3 regions of the Marinomonas gallaica genome follow, and region 1 is predicted to be linked to each of the others. Evidence: riboswitches for the same ligand, from Rfam matches in the RefSeq annotation. Region 1 holds a riboswitch; each other region holds the start of a gene.

Region 1 (6,776 bases):
ATACCTGAAATCGTTCTATGAAGATGAGACTCGTCCATGGGGAGTGAATAATACGATCTTCCCGAGTGTGGGGATGCCGAACGTACTTGAGCATCTACAAGGTGTGCGTCACATGACGTGCGCACAAGCACCATCTTTGGATGAGCATGGCAAGCCAAAATTTGATACACTTACAGGTGATATCTTAACTGAAGAGCAATGTAACGTTGTGGTTCAAAAGACTGAAGGGCAATTGTCCGAAGAGGAATTTGACCAAGTTGCTTACGACGTTACAAATTTCTTAGTATATATGGGTGAGCCAAGCCGTCTACAGGCTGAATCATTAGGCATAAAAGTGTTACTATTCATTGTTCTGTTTGGTATATTCGCATACCTATTGAACAAAGAATATTGGCGTGAAATTCACTAATGAACAGCTGAGTTTTGCTCGAAATGTCCCTCCTATGGAGGGACATTTACACAATAGTTTGTTAAGTTAACCCCTTCATGGGGTTTTCGTTGTTTATTGAATAGGGGTTATACATGGGTGTTATTGCAAAGCGCTCTTCAATGACGTTCTTCTCTGATGGAGAAGATCACTACAGCCATCGCGTACGTATTGTGTTGGCTGAAAAAGCGGTAACCGTAGATATTATTGATGTTGATCCTTTCAACAAGCCAGAGGAATTGGCGGATATTAACCCTTACAACGAGTTGCCGGCGCTGGTTGACCGTGAACTTGTTTTGTATGAGCCAAACGTAATGATGGAATACTTGGATGAGCGTTTTCCGCATCCACCATTGCTACCGGTTTATCCAGTTGCACGTGCCGAAAGCCGTCTTTACATGTACCGTATTCAGCGTGACTGGGCGGTATTAGTTGATACAATATTGACAAGTAAAGACCGTGAAACAGTTGAAACAGCCCAGAAAGAATTGCGTGAGAGCTTAGTAAGCGTATCACCAATTTTTGAAGAAAAGCCTTACTTCATGAGTGAAGAATTCACGATTGTTGATTGCTGTCTTGCTCCAGTATTATGGCGTTTGCCAATACTGGGTGTTGATATTGAAAAATCTCAAGCGCCTGGTTTGTACAAATACATGGATCTAGTATTTGAACGTGAATCGTTCAAAGAAAGCCTTTCTGAAGCTGAACAAGAAATGCGCCTTGATTAAGGTTAATTACGAATAACAAAAGGGGCATATTGCCCCTTTTATTTTATCTGGAGTGCAAGTAATGATTCCAAAGCGTTCTTATTTATTGAATGCAACCTATGAGTGGATTGCAGACAACGAGATGACGCCTTACCTATTGGTAAATGCTGAATATGAAGGGGCGGTTGTACCGCTTGAGTTTGTGAAAGACGGTCAAATTGTCTTAAACATCAGTATGAGTGCTGTGCGTCATTTGCATATTGATAAAGCCGGTGTTTCGTTTGAAGCGCGTTTTAGTGGAAAGCCAATGCAGGTGTTTGTGCCGATGGCCGCCGCTGAAGCGATTTATGCGAAAGAAAATGGGGATGGGTTGGCCTTTCCGCCAGAGGAATTTGGTGATGAGACTCCAGAGCCAGAACCAACGCCGCCAGAGCCGCCAAAAAAAGGCTTCACACTAAAAGTTGTGAAATAGCGCCTTAGTCATCGTAACCAAATAGCTGTCGTTCCAAAAGATCTACCAGTGCGTGAACGACAGTTGTTTGTACCTCTTGTACGCGTGCCGTTCCCGTTAGATTGATTTTTATTTCCGTATCATCCCGTGATGTGAGTGATGAGACATTCTTAGCGTCCGGAGTAGTCAATGCAACAATGCTCATCTTACGTTCGTGTGCTGCCTGAATTGCTTGAATAATCGGCGACGTATTGCCTTTATTTGCTACCACAAACAACACGTCACCAGGGTTACCCAGTGCTGTAATCTGCTTTGAAAACACATCGTGGTAACTGTCGTTATGAGTGATCGCGAGTAGAGCGTTGCCATTGCTGGTTAGAGAAATGGCAGGTAGACCTGGACGTTCACGATCCATGCGGTCTAACAACAGCGTGCTAAAGTATTGTGAAATAAATGAGCCTGTTCCATTCCCAACGGCAACGACCTTACCGCCATTTGCAATGCTATTAAATAACACAATAGCGGCATGCTCTATGTGAGCGGGTAATGTTTCCAGAGCATACTGTTGAGACTCAAAGCTTTGTGCGAATTGGGTATAAATGGCTTCTTGATAATCCATAACAACTACTGTGTCTACACTGCTTGTAACCAATCAATATGATGTAAATCTAAAAGGCCATCTATGGCAATTACATCAATTTGGTATTGGCTATGCTGCAGATTGTTTTTCATTAACCAATATTCTGCGGTTTTCAGAATTCGGCGATATTTTGCGGCTGTGATGCTTTCGCTAGCACTGCCTCGTGTGGCGTTGGCCCTGTAGCGAACTTCAACGAATACATAGGTAGATCGATGTTGCATAATCAAATCGACCTCACCAACACGCGAATGGAAATTTCGAGCGATAGCAACATAACCTTGAGAGACCAAGAACTGTTCGGCTAATCGCTCTGCTTTTTCTCCATCAGAGTTCTTTTTTCTGGGCGAAATAACTTTCTTTAGCATCGATAAGCTCTCCCTGCTTATACGTCACTATATTTGGTCGTCGATTGAAGATTCCGTCGTCATCTAGCGTAATGATCCCTGTTCTAGCGGATACTCTTGCTGATTTTACATTGGTAAACAAAGCTAATCTCTTAGCAAGTAAATAGCTGTCATTTCCCAACGCGGTCAACCGTTGCAGAACAAACGGCGTATCCCCGGTTTTGCTAGATGTATCTAGGACTGCAGGTAGCTCCGTAAAAATGATGCGTTCAATGTCTTCATTTTTAGTGGTGGAGTTAGGTGCTTTGTCGTGGATCGTTTGCGACGCTAATAACGGAATATCTTCGGCAAAATAGAAGTTTAGCAGAGGGCGTATCTGTTTCGCATCGTCAAGCTTGCCAACGTAGTATACATAATCCAAATCTTGGCGTGCTCGAGGTGTTGACTCAATATCTTGCTTTGTCCATTGACGAATTTTGTGAATACGCGCTTCACTTTCGTCCACTTGGAGTAACTGTTTAACCGCTGAGGCACGACCCGTAGGGGTATTCTCATAAGAGATGGTGTTTAGTACGGGTATGTTCAGCTCGTTGGCAATCTCGCGGAATTGATCGCTTTGGCGTAAAGCCCAAGTTGGCTGCATAGACAAAACAGCAGAGTTTTGAGCGCCTTCTTTCTTGGCAAACGTCATCAATTCACGAATATCGTCTCTTACGTTCAAAGAAAAATGATATAAGTTTGCTACGATCGTATTACTTTCAAGTTGGTTCAGTGCAATAGTTGGCACATCTGTAACCAGGTTAGGAAGTTGAGCAACGTTCTGCTTTCGCAAAGGTCCTAAAATAGTTTCTGCGCCACTTGCTAAGGCTACTTGATACGCTTCTGTGAAGGTAGTAAAAGAATCTGTATCGATGATACGCAGGTCCGGTTGCACCGACGTGTTGGAATAATATTGTTGTAAAATACCATCTAAAATCGCGTCAGATGCGGTTTTTAATTCTTTGCTCATCGGTAGCATGATGGCAACAGAAGTTGGCATGTGCTGCTCAAGTGATGCCATGATCTGGAAATCTAATGGCGGGTTCATTGACGCAGGGTGGCCAGGGTTCTGAGCTTGCCAGATGTGGAAAGCTTGTACTTGCTGGTCAACTGTCTGTGCTTGCTCGCGTAAGATTTTTGACACTTGAAGCCAGCCATCGAGTAGCGGAATAGGGCTGCTTTCTAAGTAAGAAACTTCATTGTCGGTAAGGTTTTGAATGGTTAGCCAAAGTTGTTGACGATTGGCTTCTTGCTGTTCAACAGGCAGCATCAAAGTAAGCTGCATGTAGTCTCTTACAGCACTTGGCCAACTGTCTAAAGAAGACATGACCGCGGCATGATGCTGTAACAGCTTAATATTGTTCTCTGGCCGTTGCGCGATGGGCATTTGACCCGCTTGACTCAGTACCTGCACTGCTAACATGGGCACTTCAAGCGCAATAGCGACTGTGCTTAACTCAAGTAAACCGCCAAATTTCGATGGCGTATCGAGGTTAATAACATGCGCTTCAAGGATCATACGAGCTTGTAGATATTGCTCATCTCTCACTAAGGCTTTTGCGGCTGCGAGATAAAATGGCGCGGACTGTTCAGGGCTAGACTGTTGTTTAGCCTGAGCCATAGCAAACTCGTAATCAAGAAGATCACCTTGCTGCATTTGCTGTGCAATCACAGGGCTTTGATTGGATGTGGAAGTTTCCATGGCTCCACAGCCAATAAGAGACAATGTGACTAAGGATAATGGTATGATACGGGATCTAAACAAACTCATATGTACGCAATACTTAAGCCGATAAAGAGGAAACATGGTAACACAGTCTGATAATGATGTGAGAGGAACCTTCTACATTGTAGCGACCCCAATTGGCAATCTGGATGATTTTACGGATCGTGCGAAACGAGTTTTACAAGAAGTTGACTTTATAGCGGCGGAAGACACTCGACACAGCAAACGATTGATGAACCATTTTGGTATTGAAACTCGATTATTTGCTTTGCACGACCACAATGAGCGAGACAAAGCCGCGTACATTGCATCGTTATTAGACGAAGGTAAAAACGTCGCTTTGATCTCCGACGCGGGTACGCCGCTGATTTCTGACCCAGGGTATCATGTAGTTCATTTTTTACGTCAAGAGGGGCATCGCATTGTGCCGGTCCCGGGCGCATCAGCATTAATCACGGCGTTGTGTGCATCGGGGTTACCCACCGACCGTTTTAGTTTTGTTGGCTTTTTACCGGCCAAAAGCAAATCGCGTCGTGATGAAATGTCCAGTTGGGTACCCAGCCTCGGTACCGTAGTATTCTATGAATCGACACACCGCATTTTAGACTGCTTAGAAGACCTGAATACGGTTTGGGGCGACACAGTACAAGTTGCCTTGGCACGAGAATTAACGAAAACATTTGAGACATTCTTGTCTGGTTCGGTTTCTGAAATTAAGCAAATTTTAGAAGACGATAGCAACCAAACCCGTGGTGAATTCGTCATGATGGTGTCACTTCCTGCCGAGCAAGAAGACAATACTGAAGCCCTTAAAGTGCTCACGATATTGCTAAAAGAATTGCCAGTGAAACAAGCCGCAGCTTTAGCCGCAGAAATTACGGGTGAGAAGAAAAATGCTTTGTATAAACAAGCGCTGACAATGAACGATTCTTAATCGGCTCAACAAGCAATGACCGTTTGGGAGTTTACAGCGACTTCCAAACGCGTATACTGATGCACAACTTGTCGGAGTGCCTTAATTGGCTGAGATCGCATTTTAATGCGGGATCCGCAGAACCTGATCAGGCTAATACCTGCGAAGGGAACAAGAAAGCATCTTTTCTTTTCTGCTGAATAAGCGTGGTTTGACCGCTTCAAATCTAGGTAACAACCCTAGTCGAAGAGGGGATCAAGCTGCCGCACGTACGTGGAAGTACGTGTTCTCCTGACAAGCATTTTTTCCAAATACAAACTTAATGGGAATCTGCTAATGTCGACTGCACCACCTAAACCCAATAAAAAAACGCGCGAAAAAGCCCGTCTAGACGCCAAAGCCTTTATCGAATCGTTACAGGCGACGCCATTTCCGTCGTCCGAGCGCATTTATGTGCAAGGGTCTGACGCGTCCATTCAAGTACCGATGCGTCAAATTAATCTTAGCGATACGCCAATTGGCTCCGATCCTGACAAGCTAACGTTTGAGCCGAACGAGCCCATCTACGTATACGATACCGCCGGCCCCTATGCGGACCCTGAAGAGAACATCGACGTACATGTCGGCCTAAAAGCCCTACGCCAGCAATGGATTGACGCTCGAAACGACACCGAAATCCTCGAAGGTGTGAGTTCAAACTTTGCTCAAGAACGTTTAGCGAACGATGAGTTGGAGGAGCTACGCTTCAAACACCTGCCCCGTGTGCGTAAAGCCAAAGCAGGTCAATGCGTGACGCAAATGCACTACGCACGTCAAGGCATCATCACGCCCGAGATGGAATACATCGCCATCCGTGAGAACCAAAACCTACAAGCGATCAAGTCTGAGCTATTGCTCAAACAACATCCGGGCCATAGCTTCGGTGCCAATATTCAAACAGAGATTACGCCAGAGTTCGTGCGTAAGGAAGTCGCCGAAGGCCGTGCGATCATCCCTAACAACGTAAACCATCCAGAAACCGAACCCATGATCATTGGTCGTAACTTCCTTGTGAAAGTCAACGCCAACATCGGTAACTCGGCGCTCACGTCTTCGATCGAAGAAGAAGTGGAGAAGCTAGTATGGTCAACACGCTGGGGTGCCGACACCGTGATGGACTTATCGACCGGTAAGAACATTCATGAAACGCGCGAATGGATTCTGCGTAACTCGCCAGTGCCGATCGGCACCGTACCGATTTACCAAGCGCTTGAGAAAGTAGACGGCGTCGCCGAAGACCTCAACTGGGAGGTGTTCCGCGATACGCTGATCGAGCAAGCGGAGCAGGGCGTGGATTACTTCACGATTCACTGTGGTGTGTTGCTACGTTATGTCCCCATGACCGCCAAACGCCTTACTGGTATCGTGTCGCGCGGTGGTTCGATCATGGCCAAATGGTGTCTGGCGCACCACGAAGAAAACTTCTTATACACCCGCTTCAAAGAGATTTGTGACATCTGTGCCGCTTACGACGTGGCCCTTTCGCTAGG
Region 2 (6,776 bases), 250 kb from region 1:
AGTCCAGCACTGGAGCCGACCCATTCACCCACCACCGCACCGATGGGCGCGATGACCACGGCAACGCGTAATCCCGAACCCAGTGCGGGTAACGCGGCAGGCAACTGAACATGCCAAAGACGCCGCCAACGATTGGCACCTAAGGTGTGCGCCAAATCCAAATAACCTTGCGGTGTACTGCGTAACCCGTCATAGCAGCAAGTCGTCACAGGGAAAAAGATAATAATGGCGGCCATGGCGACTTTTGAGGCAATACCATAATCCAGCCAGAGCATCAAAATGGGCGCGATGGCAAACACTGGAATGGCTTGGCTGGCGATTAAAATAGGCAGCAACCAGCGTCTAACCGGCGCAAACAGCAACATTTGCAAGGCAAAGAATAAACCGATAGACACACCGAGCAGCAAGCCGATTAATATTTCTTGCGCCGTTACCCAAGTATGTTTAAACAAAATGGTATAGCGCTCGGTCAGCACGTCAAAGACCGACAAAGGAGTGGGTAAGATAAAGCTTGGCAAATCCCAAATCGTAATCGCCCCTTGCCAAAGTACGACTAAAACAGAAATTGAAATGAGCACTTGCAGTGCTTTTTTCAGCCACGAGATGCGTCGTGAGCCGATTGGAGAAAGTGGCTGTGCCAAGACATTATGCATGGTCAACCTCCAGCCGCTCTAGTATCTGCTCTTGCAGCTGCGCCGTGTCTGAGTCTAATCGTCGTGGCGGCTGGCTTGATAAAGGTGGTAGGGGACGGGCGCTGGCGGGGTTGCCTTCAAATACATAAAGCTGATGACCAAGGCGCACCGCTTCTTGCGGATCGTGCGTCACCAGTACGACGGTTTTATGTTTCAGTAACTCAAACGACAGCGTTTGCAGCTTATGACGCGTCACCGCATCAAGCGCCGAAAATGGCTCGTCCATTAACACTACAGGCTGGTCTTGCATCAGGGTACGTGCCAAGGCGGCACGTTGGCGCATACCGCCTGACAGAGTTTGCGGCAACGCTTGAGCCTTATCGGCCATATCGACTTGCTCTAGCAAGCGCAGTCCTTGTTGACGTATGGCTTCTGTCACGGGCTGGCCTTTTAAACGATAAACTACGCATACGTTGTCTAGCACGCTTAACCATGGCAACAGTAAATCCTGCTGTGCCATGTAAGCGATACGGCCCGCTAATGGCTGACCGTCACAGGTAAGAATATCGCCTTGCCAATGCGCATCTTCTAACAATCCAGCCAGTTTACGCAGCACCGACGTTTTGCCACAACCGCTACGGCCAAGTAAACAGGTCCACTGATTAGCGCGAAACGTAAGACTTAAATCCTGTAATACAGGCTCAGAAGTGTGTCCATAGGCCAGCCGTGCATGCTGAATTCTAATAGCAAAGGCGTCTGTCATTATGAACGCTGTGCAAACGAGTAGAAGTGATGAACCGGACCATGGCCTTGACCAATGTCTAGCTGATCCGCGTGGGCAATGGCTTGGCTGATGTACTCTTTTGCTTGTTGAGTCGCGCTGGGTAATTCAAAGCCTTGAGCTAAAAACGAGGCCAGCGCAGACGACAATGTACAGCCCGTGCCATGGGTGTTTTTCGTTTTAATTCGAGGACTGGCGTAAGAAATCAGTTGTTCTTGAGTAATCAGCCAGTCAACGCTTTCTGCCGTATCGGCTAAATGCCCACCCTTGAGTAACACCGCTGCGGTCGGCAGTAATTTTAACGCTGGAATTAAAGCGAGTGCGGCTTCTTGGTTCGTGGGGGTGCCGCAGCCTAACAGTGCCGCGGCTTCAGGCAGATTCGGAGTGATGACCGTCACCCACGGCAGTAGCTCAGTTTTAAGCGTTTCAATGGCGCTGTCTTGCAACAGCCTATCGCCACTGGTCGCCACCATCACAGGATCAAGCACTACGTGCTTAGGCTGGTATTGGCGCAACTTCTTAGCCACCACTTTGATGATGTCAGAGTCGGCCAACATGCCAATTTTCACGGCTTGAATATTGAGATCAGTAAACACTGCATCAAGTTGCGCTTTGATGTGCGCGAGCGGAATAGGGTGGACATCGGTGACGCCGAGGGTGTTCTGTGCAGTAGTCGCAGTAATGACGGTGCAGGCATAACCACCTGTCGCAGAAATGGCTTTAATATCGGCTTGGATGCCCGCGCCGCCGCCACTGTCGGAACCGGCGATGCTAAGTGTAATAGGTGTGCTCATGTTTGTTCCTCTACGGTGTAAAGGAACAGGTATGAGAGCTGGAGAAGATCACGAGTGACGGGCGTCAAACGGATTCAAGATCACTACCTATAGTTCCCTACGCCAGTATTAACTGAATCAGGTTCAACGGGTCTCGCTTCAGCGATCTCAGCATTTCTGCCCCCCGACTATATGCAAAAGATACTACCAGCTCTTTCGCAAGGACACTAGACAATCATCAACATACGATATTTGTCGGACCTCGCTCTGCGAGGGAACAGCCCTGCAAACCAAACGCCACTTCATCAGCCACCCACCCCGCTTCGCTTCAATGTTTGTGGAAGAGAGAATTCATGCATTCAATTCGCTTGCGCAATGTCGCTTCGCGACCGTCAGCGCGAATCCAACGCATAAAGTTTCTTTTCAAGACAGAATCATCTTATGAGAGCTGAATCAGGTTATTTATTCCCTAAAATACTGTTACTTATCTTGGCGACGTCTCTGATAGCAAAGTGACAGAACGGCTTCGCGTCATGCTGCCATGGGACAATGGCAGTTAGCATTAGCGCTTAGTGAGGTTGATGCATAAAACGGATCAGGTCAAAAGGCCTGAGGGAAGCGCTTGCCTCTCTGGTTAAATCACGCTACAAAAGGGTACATTAAGAACCAATATAGCGGTGATCAAAGACGATCTGATGCGGAATAGTCCAAACAGACTTTGGTATTAAGCAAGTTATTTTACAGGGACGTCCTACCATGAAAAAAGCAAATCCCCTATATAGACAACGCAGCCGTTCAACAGTGGGTTATAGCCGCAGCTACGCTGCCGTATAACCCTTAATTGTTAACAAGGAGGTATCAATGCTAGATTTTGAAAAAAGTGAATTTGCGGATTCTATTTATTATGCCGATCTATTTAGAATTGACAGCAAAATATGGATGATCATGGGCTATGGGAAAAGTGAGGCCGCTAGAATCGCCTCAGATAACGATCGTGGTAACGATTTGTCGAGAGACTGTGTTGCTCTAAAAGTAAGCGGTAAAGATTTATTTGGGCGATATGATCCGGGGGCCTTAGGCGCTCATCACGATGAAAGTAGTGATCTTCATAAATTTCACAAGATCGATTATATCGCTTACTGCTTGTCTCCTGAGCAAACAGAAGAAGTATTTTCTTCAAACACAAAAGAAATTCTGGCTTGTGAGGCGGGGCTGATGAGTAAATTGGCAGTTGTCTATCCATATCCAGCATATTCAGCGCAATTTGTTTTTACTCCTCAAGAAATTGAAGCGTTGGCTAATCCAGAGCGCAGGGCTTTTAATTTTCTAAAGAAAATCAATGACACAGGGTTTAAAAACTTAGTGTTGGTGCCTTTCATGACTGAATTAGAATCAAAAGCAGAGTTATATAAGAGCTATGTGCCAGAAATTGCTTAACAAAGCCAAGCACAATTGCCCATTCAAAATACGCATGGGCGGTACCTCGCTGTCGCTCGGCCTTTGTTGGTGGCGTTATGCCCAAGGGAAATGACGATTAATGAATCAAGATTGGATTCTTCAAAAGAAAGAAACACGCCGGACTTTTTCAAAGTCAACTTGGGTGCCTTTGAGAGCATCCATTAACGATGAAGAAGGTGATTGTAAATATACAGGGCATGTTGTCGAGTACTTTGGTTGCGGTTCTGTAGCATTTCCTCCAGAGCACAGACAAATAGCTGAGAAAGCTGGCTGGAGTGATATTGGTATTGGGTGTACTACCAAACCTCACGCCTACGAAGATGGTTATTATTCTACAATTGAACAGTACCAATGGAATGACAAAGAACCAATTGGAATTCATCTTGTATTTGAACATCCTCAACCTATCGTTGGCGGAACTTTATGGGTATTAAATCCTGACTTGGTTGTAGCACTTCGGCTTATAAAAGAGGGGAATAACTGGGTAAGGCCAGAAGAAAATTTTATAGTAGTAGCTCGGGAAGTTCTAGATGACAAAGGGCAGCAGCGGCTGATCGAAATAAAGAGAGAGTTTCTTCTGGACTATTTAGCAGCTAGAAATTTATCTCTAAAGCTATCGTACTATCGGCAAAGAGTGGAAAACGTACCAACACTTGAAAATAGCGAATACGCTGGCCTGGAGGACCACCAAGAAGAGAGGAATGACGGCCGATATGAACTGCTAATTCGCAATTTGAATGATGTATTTGGTGGTAGCTGGGCAATGTTTCGTGCTTGGCGTACAGATGTAGATGAAGAGGAAGATGCTCCTTTAATGGGGCCGGAAACAAACGAAAATACTGATTATGAAAAGTCTGAAGGAAACAAGTCCGGTTATGATGGTGTACGGGTGGAAGGAGAATTTTGGCGGGATGAATGGATTAAACACCAAGGCATAAGCAAGCGCGTTAGAGGGGATGCTGATACAAACCTACCGCAATTCATAGTTGAAACAGATAGCAATCGCATTGCATCATCTGAGCTAAACAATGAAGACGTTGGAAGATGGCTGTGGTTTCGTTCAAGTGTTGTAAATGAACTGTTGGGGCTTCGAGGATTCTCACTTGAATGGTATACTGCCGAAACAGGTTCTATTCACTCAACGTCTGGTTATCGAATTCACTTTGGAGTCAACTCAGCGGATTTCATTACCGTTTATGCTTATGACATCGCTCGCCTCCCTTCATGGGAACAGCACTTATGGGGCGCACATAATGCAGTCCCAGAGGGCAAGGTTTCCAGTGAGTTATTAGATTCTCAAGTGAAGGCTCAACCCGCATCCACACATGCAGTAGAGGAGTTGCTGTTCGAAGTAATGAGCATGCTAGAGAATGGATTTAAGCAAGAATTTAGTGTTTCTCTTTTCTCACATGATATAGACCGTATAGAAGCCTTAAAGAAAATATCCAGATTCGAAAGTAAAGATCAGGCGTCATTGCTAAGGCTAGCAAAAGAAATTGTACGCGTTTTCTCTGACCGGCTTAATGTAAAAGATTTGCGGGCGTTATCAGTGCATGCGAATAAGGACAAACTTGGCTCAAACAAACTACTGCAAGATATATTATCCCAGAAAGTTGGAGATGATACTGCTCGTAAAGTCTTTAGGCCAATTGTAGGTGCTTATGATATGCGAGTAGGTGATGCGCACCCGACAAGTTCAAAGATCGGAGAAGCCTTAGAGCTTGCCGGAATTGACACTGAAAATTCGTTTTTAAGGCAAGGACAACAATTGATTTCCAATGTTGGGCAGTCAATTTGGTGGATTGGTAAGATGATGTTTGAAAAGCCTAAAAAATGATTAGGCTCGCAAGATGTTATAACAAGGAGCTGCTGTCGGACAAATTTTTCGCTGCGCTCCAAATTTGCCGTAGAGCGCGGCGTTACCATTCAAATTAGGGGATTGAAAGCTTGGTAGGCGAGTAGCTGTTTCGTTTTGCTGATCTTCGGTCGCCGTTTATAGCCTACTTTTTGGTAGTAGTTAGATAAGATTAACTCTGTACCCACTGCGGCGTGGGGGGGGGCAAATTCGATGGCGATAGTAATCCAGTATTTGGATGGAATATTAAGACGTTGTAAAATGGGAGCAAAAGATATGTCGATTCTGCCGCGTTTACTTTGGTTAACAATGCGTCCAGTGAGGTAATATACGCTTATCCTCCTTGTCCATAGTTTAGGGTGGTATAAAAGTATTTGGCAATAATTAATGTTATTAATAGATATAAAAAAAATAAAGAAGTGGAAAGTATCATTGTTTTGCTTTTCCTTTTTCTTTTGTGACCTAAAATGAAAAAATATATACCGAGTAGTGATAAAGGTATTAACGTTAATTGAAAATATTTTTTCATAGCTAATTGATATTCACTTATATAGCCGTCAGCGAATCCGACTTTATTTATAAAAAATAGATACAGAGTGATACTTAGTAGAAGTGTAAAAGTGCCTAAGAAGTATGAGAGAACTCTCTTACCTATGATTTTCATATAGCGGCAACCTCATAACTTCTGGAAACCTTACATCGAGTAACTAATGGTGCATAGCCAAATTGATGCTGAAGTTGCCACCAAGCTGTAATGCCAACGCTATCGGCTCTAGAAAATAGTCCATCACCTTTAGCACCAAACTCGAGCAAGTCATCATCATCTAACCCAAACACATCATAGAAATAATAATCTAAATTTATGATGTATTTTTCTATATCAGGGAAATAATTATAGGATGTAGCAAAGACATAGACATACTGAATACCGTTTATCATTAATCCTAAACCGTTTCCATAGTCTCCGGATCTTAAGAAAGGGGTCCCATCATTAAAAGCTGGAACGCCAAGGTTTATAGGAACATTAATATTCTCAATAGACCAGTTTGCATTTTTTAATGCCTGATGTATTCTTGTTTGTCCAGCCGTTATTGGCGGATGCTCTGGAGCTTAAAACGCACGATTGCAAAAACTTTTTATGTTTTGATGGTTTGATGCCAAGGTATTTAGTCTTTGATCAGAGAATACTTTGACTTCATTGTTCTTTTTTAAAAAGCTATTAAATAAGTCACTGGTTAAATCGGTGTTGGCATCACTAGCAAATATATTTACTAATT
Region 3 (6,776 bases), 1.4 Mb from region 1:
TTGCGTCTATTGGGGTACGTTAAATCTCAATGGCCCATTTTTTTAGTCAGTGTCATGGGCTACATGCTCTATGGCGCGATGGAACCTGCTCTGGCTGCACAGTTAAAATACATTGTTGATGTAGTCTCTTCAGGCTCAATAGAGGAAAACCGGTTTATAATACCTGCTTCTATTTTGGCGATATTCCTGTTGCGTGGTATCGGTACCTTTTTTGGTAGTTACTTCATGGCGAAAATTGCCAACAAAGTCGTCTATGACTTACGTACCACCATGTTTGATAAACTGGTTTTGCTACCGACGAGCTACTACAGCGAAATGCCCTCAGGGCGCTTACTGTCTAAATTGACCTATGACACCGAACAGGTGATTGGCGCGGTGACTTCAGCCGTTAAAACACTGCTACGCGAAGGCTTAACCGTCGTTGGTTTATTGAGTTATATGCTTTACACCAACTGGCGTCTATCGCTACTGTTTATATTGATTATTCCCATCATAGGCTTTGTGGTTTCTTATGCATCAAAGCGTTTTCGTAAGCTTAGTAAACACATTCAGAATGCCATGGGTGGCGTATCAGATGTCGCTTCTGAGTCAATTAAGGGGCATGAAGTCGTTAAAATTTTTGGCGGTTTTGAGTATGAGCGGGATCGTTTTCGCCAAGCGGCTGGTGATAACAAGCGTTCTCAGCTCAAAATGGAGCTTACGAAAGCGCTGAATATTCCGGTTGTACAATTTCTGGTAGCGATTTCGTTAGCCTTATTGATATGGCTAGCGTTAGATCCAAGTCTTAGTCAGAACATGTCAGCTGGTGATTTTGTTGCTTTTATTGGCGCTGCCGGTATGCTCAGCAAACCGGCGCGCCAGCTAACCGATGTAAACAGTATTTTGCAAAAGGGTATTGCAGCAGCGCAAAGCATTTTCGAGTTCATTGATATGACCGAAGAGGTGGACGCAGGTAAGCAAGAACTATCCAACGCAAAAGGGTCGGTTGAGTGGCGCAACTTAAGTTTCAAATACCCAAGCAGTGATCGTTTGACGTTGGAAAATATCAATTTACTGTTGCCAGCCGGAAAAACATTGGCCTTGGTAGGGCGATCGGGTGGTGGTAAGTCAACGTTAGCGAACTTAGTGCCGCGTTTGTACGATGTGGAAGGCGGAGAGTTGTTATTAGACGGGCAAGATAGCCGTGAATACTCCCTTAAAAGTTTACGTAGCCAAATTGCTTTAGTGAATCAAAATGTCGTGTTATTTAATGGTTCAATTCGTGACAATATAGCCTATGGCTATCTGCGCGATGCTCAAGATGAAGATGTCATTAACGCTGCAAAAGCCGCCAATGCGTGGGAGTTTATTCAGGGCTTCGAGCACGGTTTAGACACCATGGTCGGTGAGAATGGTGTATTGATGTCGGGTGGCCAACGTCAACGTATCGCCATTGCGCGAGCTATTTTGAAAAACGCCCCAATCTTGATTTTAGACGAAGCAACTTCAGCATTGGATTCAGAGTCCGAACGTGCTATCCAGCAAGCCTTAGATAGCTTAATGAAGAATCGTACAACCATCGCCATTGCTCACCGATTATCAACCATAGAAAACGCCGATATAATAGCGGTGGTGGATCACGGTCAAATTATTGAGGTTGGCTCCCACAAAGAATTGATTGAGCAAGGCGGTGCGTACGCCAAATTGCATCAAAATCAGTTCAACGAAGAATAAGCGTATGTGGCTGTACCGTTTCTTATTGGTTGTTGCAACGCCTTTTATTGCACGACGTATCTGGCGCTTCCATAAACGCTATGACAATTACCGCGTTGCGGAAGCGCTCGGTAAATGGGGGCCAATGAAAGCCGATCTTTGGTTGCATTGTGCGTCGGTCGGTGAGGTCTTGGCAGCCAAAACCTTAATTACGCAATGGCTAACCCAGCACCCCAATAAAACGTTATTGGTAACAACCGTAACGCCTACTGGTGAAGCGCAAGTACAAAAGTGGTTTGCTGGACGCGTCCAGCATCGCTACTTACCTCTAGACCATACGGTATGCGTACAGCGCGCCTTGAAGCAACTGACCTGCCCGCAATTGGCAATCATAGAAACGGAACTTTGGCCAAACCTATTAAAAGCGGCAAAAGCCAAGGGCATGACGATTCAAGTTATCAATGCTCGCCTCAGTGAACGTTCCGCTAAGCGTTACGAGAAGTTTGGATTTTTCTCTAGGCCTTTAATGGCGTTGCCTGATCGTTTCTTAGCCCACGCGGCAACCGATGCTGAACGTTTTAAAGCGCTTGGTGCAACAGATGTCTCCGTAGTGGGCAATATCAAATTTGATATCTCCCCTACAGAAGACAGTGAGGTACCCGTTTGGCGTCAAGCCATTGCACCGAAGAATGAATTTGTTTGGATTGCCGCCAGCACCCATGAAGGGGAAGATCTACAATTTTTAGCAGCGCATCAAGCCCTTTTACAGCAAGTCCCCGATGCTAAGTTAATCCTTGTGCCACGTCACCCTGAGCGCTTTGAAGCAGTTTATAAACTCAGTCAACAGCAAGGCTTTCAGACCGTTCGACGCTCGGATGATCCGCTGGATACTTGGGCTCAGGCAAACGTGCTGCTCGGTGATAGTATGGGCGAAATGATGCGCTACTTCGCTATCTCTGATGTGGTCTTTGTCGCGGGAAGCATGATCGAGCGGGGAGGGCACAACCCGATTGAACCGGCGATCTTATCCAAACCAGTGATCGTTGGTGCGCATACCTTTAACTTTGCCGACATTACTGAATCACTGATACACGATGGTGGCGCAGTGAGAGTTCGATCAGAGGGCGAATTGGTGGACCAACTGCTTTTACTGCAAGACCTCACGAAGCGACAAGCCATGGGGCAAAAAGCCCTTAGCAACGCTCGATCGAATCAAGGTGCTTTAGAGCGTGTTTTACAATACTTAGACATCTCTTAAGGGTCTGTTAGAATAGCGACGTTTTATCTCATGGGGTGTGGCGATGTAGCCACTGAGAAGCTTTTCCGGCTAACCCATTGAACCTGAACCAGATCATGCTGGCGTAGGAATTGAGATAGCAAGCCCTTCATACCTTGCCCATCCAGTTATACGCCGCTCATTTATGGAGCGACTATGTCTTTTAAATCTTTTGCGGTGACAGCGGCAGCGCTGTTGGCGTCGTCTATAGCAGCAGCGAATACGCTGAATGTGTATACCTACGATTCGTTTGCATCCGAATGGGGCCCAGGCCCTAAAATCAAAACCCGTTTTGAAGCGCAGTGCGACTGTGAAGTGAACTTCGTGGCGCTGGATTCATCGGTAGGTATTTTGTCGCGCGTCCAGTTAGAGGGCGAGGCCTCTGAGGCCGATGTGTTATTGGGGTTAGATCTTAATCTAATGCAGTCGGCAAAGCAGACCGATTTGTTAGCTAAGCATAATGTGGATACGACTGACGTACAGACACCTAATGGATGGAGTGATGAGTATTTTGTTCCGTTTGATCAAGGCTATTTTGCGTTTATCTATGACAGTGAGAAGCTTGAAACACCGCCCACATCGTTAAAAGACGTGGTTGAGAATCAAGACCTTAAAGTGATTTACCAAGACCCACGCACCAGTACACCAGGTTTAGGTTTGTTGCTCTGGATGAAGTCGGTGTACGGTGAGCAAGCGGCGGATGCTTGGGCGCAGTTGTCTGAGCACACGGTGACTGTGACCAAAGGTTGGTATGACGGTTACAGTTTATTTTTAAAAGGCGAGGCGGATGTTGTGCTGAGCTACACCACGTCACCCGCGTATCATATGGTGGCCGAAGGTGAGAATAAGTACAAAGCGGCCGAAGCCAGTGAGGGCTTTTACCCTCAAATTGAAGTGGCTGCAATGATGAACAGCGCACCAAACAAAGCACTGGCTGAAGAGTTTATGCAGTTTATTTTGGCGCCAGAGTTTCAGAGTGTCGTCGCGACGGGCAACTGGATGTATCCTGTGATGAACAATATCGAGCCATTACCTGAAGCTTTTTCAACGTTGCCTGAGGCAACAAAAGTGTTGACGTTACCTGCAGAACAAGTGGCTAAGCAGCGTCAAGCTTGGGTGAATGAATGGCTTGAGGCGACGACTCGCTAAGTTTTGATACTTTCCTCTCATTTACGTCCAGCTTGGCTGGGTGTAGCGCTGTATTTCATTGTCGCAATGGCCGCTTTTGTGGCCTTGCTCTCTTATGCGTCCCCAAGTGATTGGGGGCGTTTTATAGAGGATCCTTATATCTGGCGATTAGTAAGGTTCTCCTTTTTACAGGCGAGCCTCAGTGCTTTGCTCAGTATGGCGTTGGCGATTCCTGTAGCGTCGTGCCTGTATCATCGTCGTTTTGCTGGACGGCAAACTTTACTAAACCTGTTTGCTGTTTCGATGGTGGTGCCCACCATTGTTGCGATTCTTGGCATTGTTGTGGTCTATGGTCGTCATGGCTGGTTTACCAGTGTGTTTGGTTTTGCGTTCCCGCTGTATGGCCTGGGTGGGATCCTGCTCGCACATGTGTTTTTCAATATGCCTCTTGCCGTGCGGGTTATTTTACAGGCTTATGGATTGATACCGGATTCACAATGGCGCTTGGCAAGTCAGCTGGGGCTTTCACGCTGGCAGGCGTTTCATCTAATTGAGTGGAGCTATTTGAAAAAGACACTACCAGGGTTGTTTTTGCTGGTCTTTATGTTGTGTTTTTCAAGTTTTGCTGTGGTATTAAGCCTAGGCGGTGGACCACGCTCCAGTACGCTGGAAGTGGCCATTTACCAAGCACTTCGTTTTGAGTTTAATTTGAATAAAGCGAGCTATTTGTCTCTGCTGCAGGTGGCTATATGCAGTACGGTTGCTCTTGCTGTGTATAAGTTTGCTCCCGCTGTGCGTCAAGATGTGAGTGTGTACCAAGGTCAGCGTTTACCATTACGCTCAGGTGTGCTACCTAACGTTATTGATGGCTTGTCACTCAGTGTCGTTTTGTTGTGGGTGTTACCGCCTTTTATTGCCATATTATCGCCCATAGTGAGCCCGCTTTTCTGGCACACACTGCAGGCAAACGATTTATGGTGGTCGGTTTGGCATTCCGTGCGCATTGCTTTGCCTTCTGGGCTATTGGCGCTTGTTATTGGGCTTAGTATTGCTGCGTTAGCGCGCAGCGTACGCTGGCGTAGTAGAGGGGACTGGTTAGCGGATAAGTTAGAGCAATCGGGCAATTTGGTGTTGATGGTGCCGGGGCTCGTATTAGCAACAGGGTTGTTTCTGTTATTACGTCATCTTGGTATCAGTCTTCGGCATGCCTATTGGATTGTTGTGTGGGTGAATGCGGTTATGGCGCTACCGTTCGTACTTCGTGCCATCATGCCAACCCTGTATCAGCAAGAAAAACGTTATCGTCATCTTTATGAGCAGCTGCAAGTTTTTGGCTGGTCGCGTTTACGACTTGAGTGGCAGCAGATACGTACTGCTATGGCACAGGGGTTGGCTTATGCGGTGCTGTTAAGCTTAGGAGATCTGGGTGTGGTGGCATTATTCGGTTCAAAAGGGCTTGAGACATTACCTATGTATTTGTTCCAGTTGATTGGCTCGTATCGAGTGGAACAGGGTGGCTGTGTTGCCGTTGTGCTAATTTTGCTGTGTCTTGCATTATTTTATGGTATTACCCGTTTAGTGGGAGGGCGTCGTGCTGTCATTTGATATTCAATACCATTGGCAAGACTTTCAGGCCGATTATCAAGCTCAGTTGCCTGCTGGCATTACCAGTATTTTAGGGCCCAGTGGCGGTGGTAAGAGTACCTTGTTGTCTTTATTAGGTGGTTACTTATCTGGGCAAGGGATAATAGAGTTCTCAGGGGAAAAGCTGGATCATTTGGCTCCCTATGAGCGTCCTGTTTCGATGTTATTTCAAAGTGATAATTTGTTTCCGCAGTTAAATGTTTGGGATAATGTGGCTATTGGTATGTCGCCAACAAGGCGCTTAACAAATGAGCAAAATAGTAAACTAAAGTGGGCATTAGAGCAGACCCAGCTATTGGGTTTTGCGCAAAAATTTCCTGAGCAATTGTCGGGTGGCCAAGCGCAGCGTGTAGCGATTGCAAGGGTGTTGGTGCGTGACAAGCCAGTGCTGTTGTTAGATGAGCCGTTCAGTGCATTAGATCCCCGATTACGTGATGAAATGCTGCAGTTAGTGCGTTCACTGACGCATCAATTTAACTGGACGACGGTGATGGTGACGCACGCTCCAAACGATGCGAAAACGTTAGGTGGTCAAGTTATGCTAGTGGAGCATGGTCAGGTACAGGCATTGGTTGATGTGCAAGCGTTATCTGCACCAGAGTCAGGCTCGCTTTTTGCTCAGTATCTTGGTCTATAAGCACAGTGACTGACAGCAACGTTTGGTTATATGTGTTTGTACCCAGTTATTTCGATAAGTCGTTACATTATTAAGGACGCACTCGGTGAGTGATCTATATTTGGTTAAAAAGGGGATTTATGCCACCTTGGCGTATGCTCTGATTATGTCTGTAACGGCAGTGGCCGCAAAGCAGGTTCAGACGCAAATTGCCGTCCCTGTTTTAGTTTTCTGGCAGAGCTTGTTTTGTATTGTGATTCTGATTCCGCAAATGTGGGGGAAGTGGCAGCGTCGTCCGCTGCATATTGTTAAAGCGCACTTTCTGCGCAGTCTTGGTGGCTTTCTTGGGTTCTTATTTTATTACTGGGCTTTAAATCATATTCCGATAGTTGAAGCCTCATTGTTACGCTCTTGTGCGCC

Evidence for each region. A riboswitch is a leader RNA that binds a small molecule or an ion and turns the genes downstream of it on or off. The one in region 1 is predicted to bind thiamine pyrophosphate.
Region 2: it holds a riboswitch for thiamine pyrophosphate, as region 1 does, so the genes downstream of both, thiD (bifunctional hydroxymethylpyrimidine kinase/phosphomethylpyrimidine kinase) here and thiC (phosphomethylpyrimidine synthase ThiC) in region 1, are expected to answer to the same signal.
Region 3: it holds a riboswitch for thiamine pyrophosphate, as region 1 does, so the genes downstream of both, thiB (thiamine ABC transporter substrate binding subunit) here and thiC (phosphomethylpyrimidine synthase ThiC) in region 1, are expected to answer to the same signal.

What each region holds. Positions count from the first base shown of each region.
Region 1 covers NZ_CP187511.1:2,880,408-2,887,183, reverse strand. Annotated here, with positions in the region: gene ACPUEK_RS13670 (cytochrome c1) at 1-409, shown strand, start outside; gene ACPUEK_RS13665 (glutathione S-transferase N-terminal domain-containing protein) at 523-1,155, shown strand; gene ACPUEK_RS13660 (ClpXP protease specificity-enhancing factor) at 1,217-1,606, shown strand; gene ACPUEK_RS13655 (SIS domain-containing protein) at 1,611-2,204, opposite strand; gene ACPUEK_RS13650 (YraN family protein) at 2,219-2,590, opposite strand; gene ACPUEK_RS13645 (penicillin-binding protein activator) at 2,550-4,310, opposite strand; gene rsmI (16S rRNA (cytidine(1402)-2'-O)-methyltransferase) at 4,414-5,268, shown strand; TPP riboswitch at 5,331-5,435, shown strand; gene thiC (phosphomethylpyrimidine synthase ThiC) at 5,584-6,776, shown strand, end outside.
Region 2 covers NZ_CP187511.1:3,133,574-3,140,349, reverse strand. Annotated here, with positions in the region: gene ACPUEK_RS14795 (ABC transporter permease) at 1-653, opposite strand, end outside; gene ACPUEK_RS14790 (ABC transporter ATP-binding protein) at 646-1,395, opposite strand; gene thiD (bifunctional hydroxymethylpyrimidine kinase/phosphomethylpyrimidine kinase) at 1,395-2,207, opposite strand; TPP riboswitch at 2,285-2,383, opposite strand; gene ACPUEK_RS14780 (hypothetical protein) at 3,048-3,623, shown strand; gene ACPUEK_RS14775 (hypothetical protein) at 3,724-5,481, shown strand; gene ACPUEK_RS14770 (hypothetical protein) at 6,160-6,438, opposite strand; gene ACPUEK_RS14765 (hypothetical protein) at 6,610-6,776, opposite strand, start outside.
Region 3 covers NZ_CP187511.1:1,461,773-1,468,548, forward strand. Annotated here, with positions in the region: gene msbA (lipid A export permease/ATP-binding protein MsbA) at 1-1,713, shown strand, start outside; gene ACPUEK_RS06785 (3-deoxy-D-manno-octulosonic acid transferase) at 1,718-2,950, shown strand; TPP riboswitch at 2,972-3,078, shown strand; gene thiB (thiamine ABC transporter substrate binding subunit) at 3,125-4,117, shown strand; gene thiP (thiamine/thiamine pyrophosphate ABC transporter permease) at 4,121-5,701, shown strand; gene ACPUEK_RS06800 (ATP-binding cassette domain-containing protein) at 5,688-6,377, shown strand; gene ACPUEK_RS06805 (DMT family transporter) at 6,463-6,776, shown strand, end outside.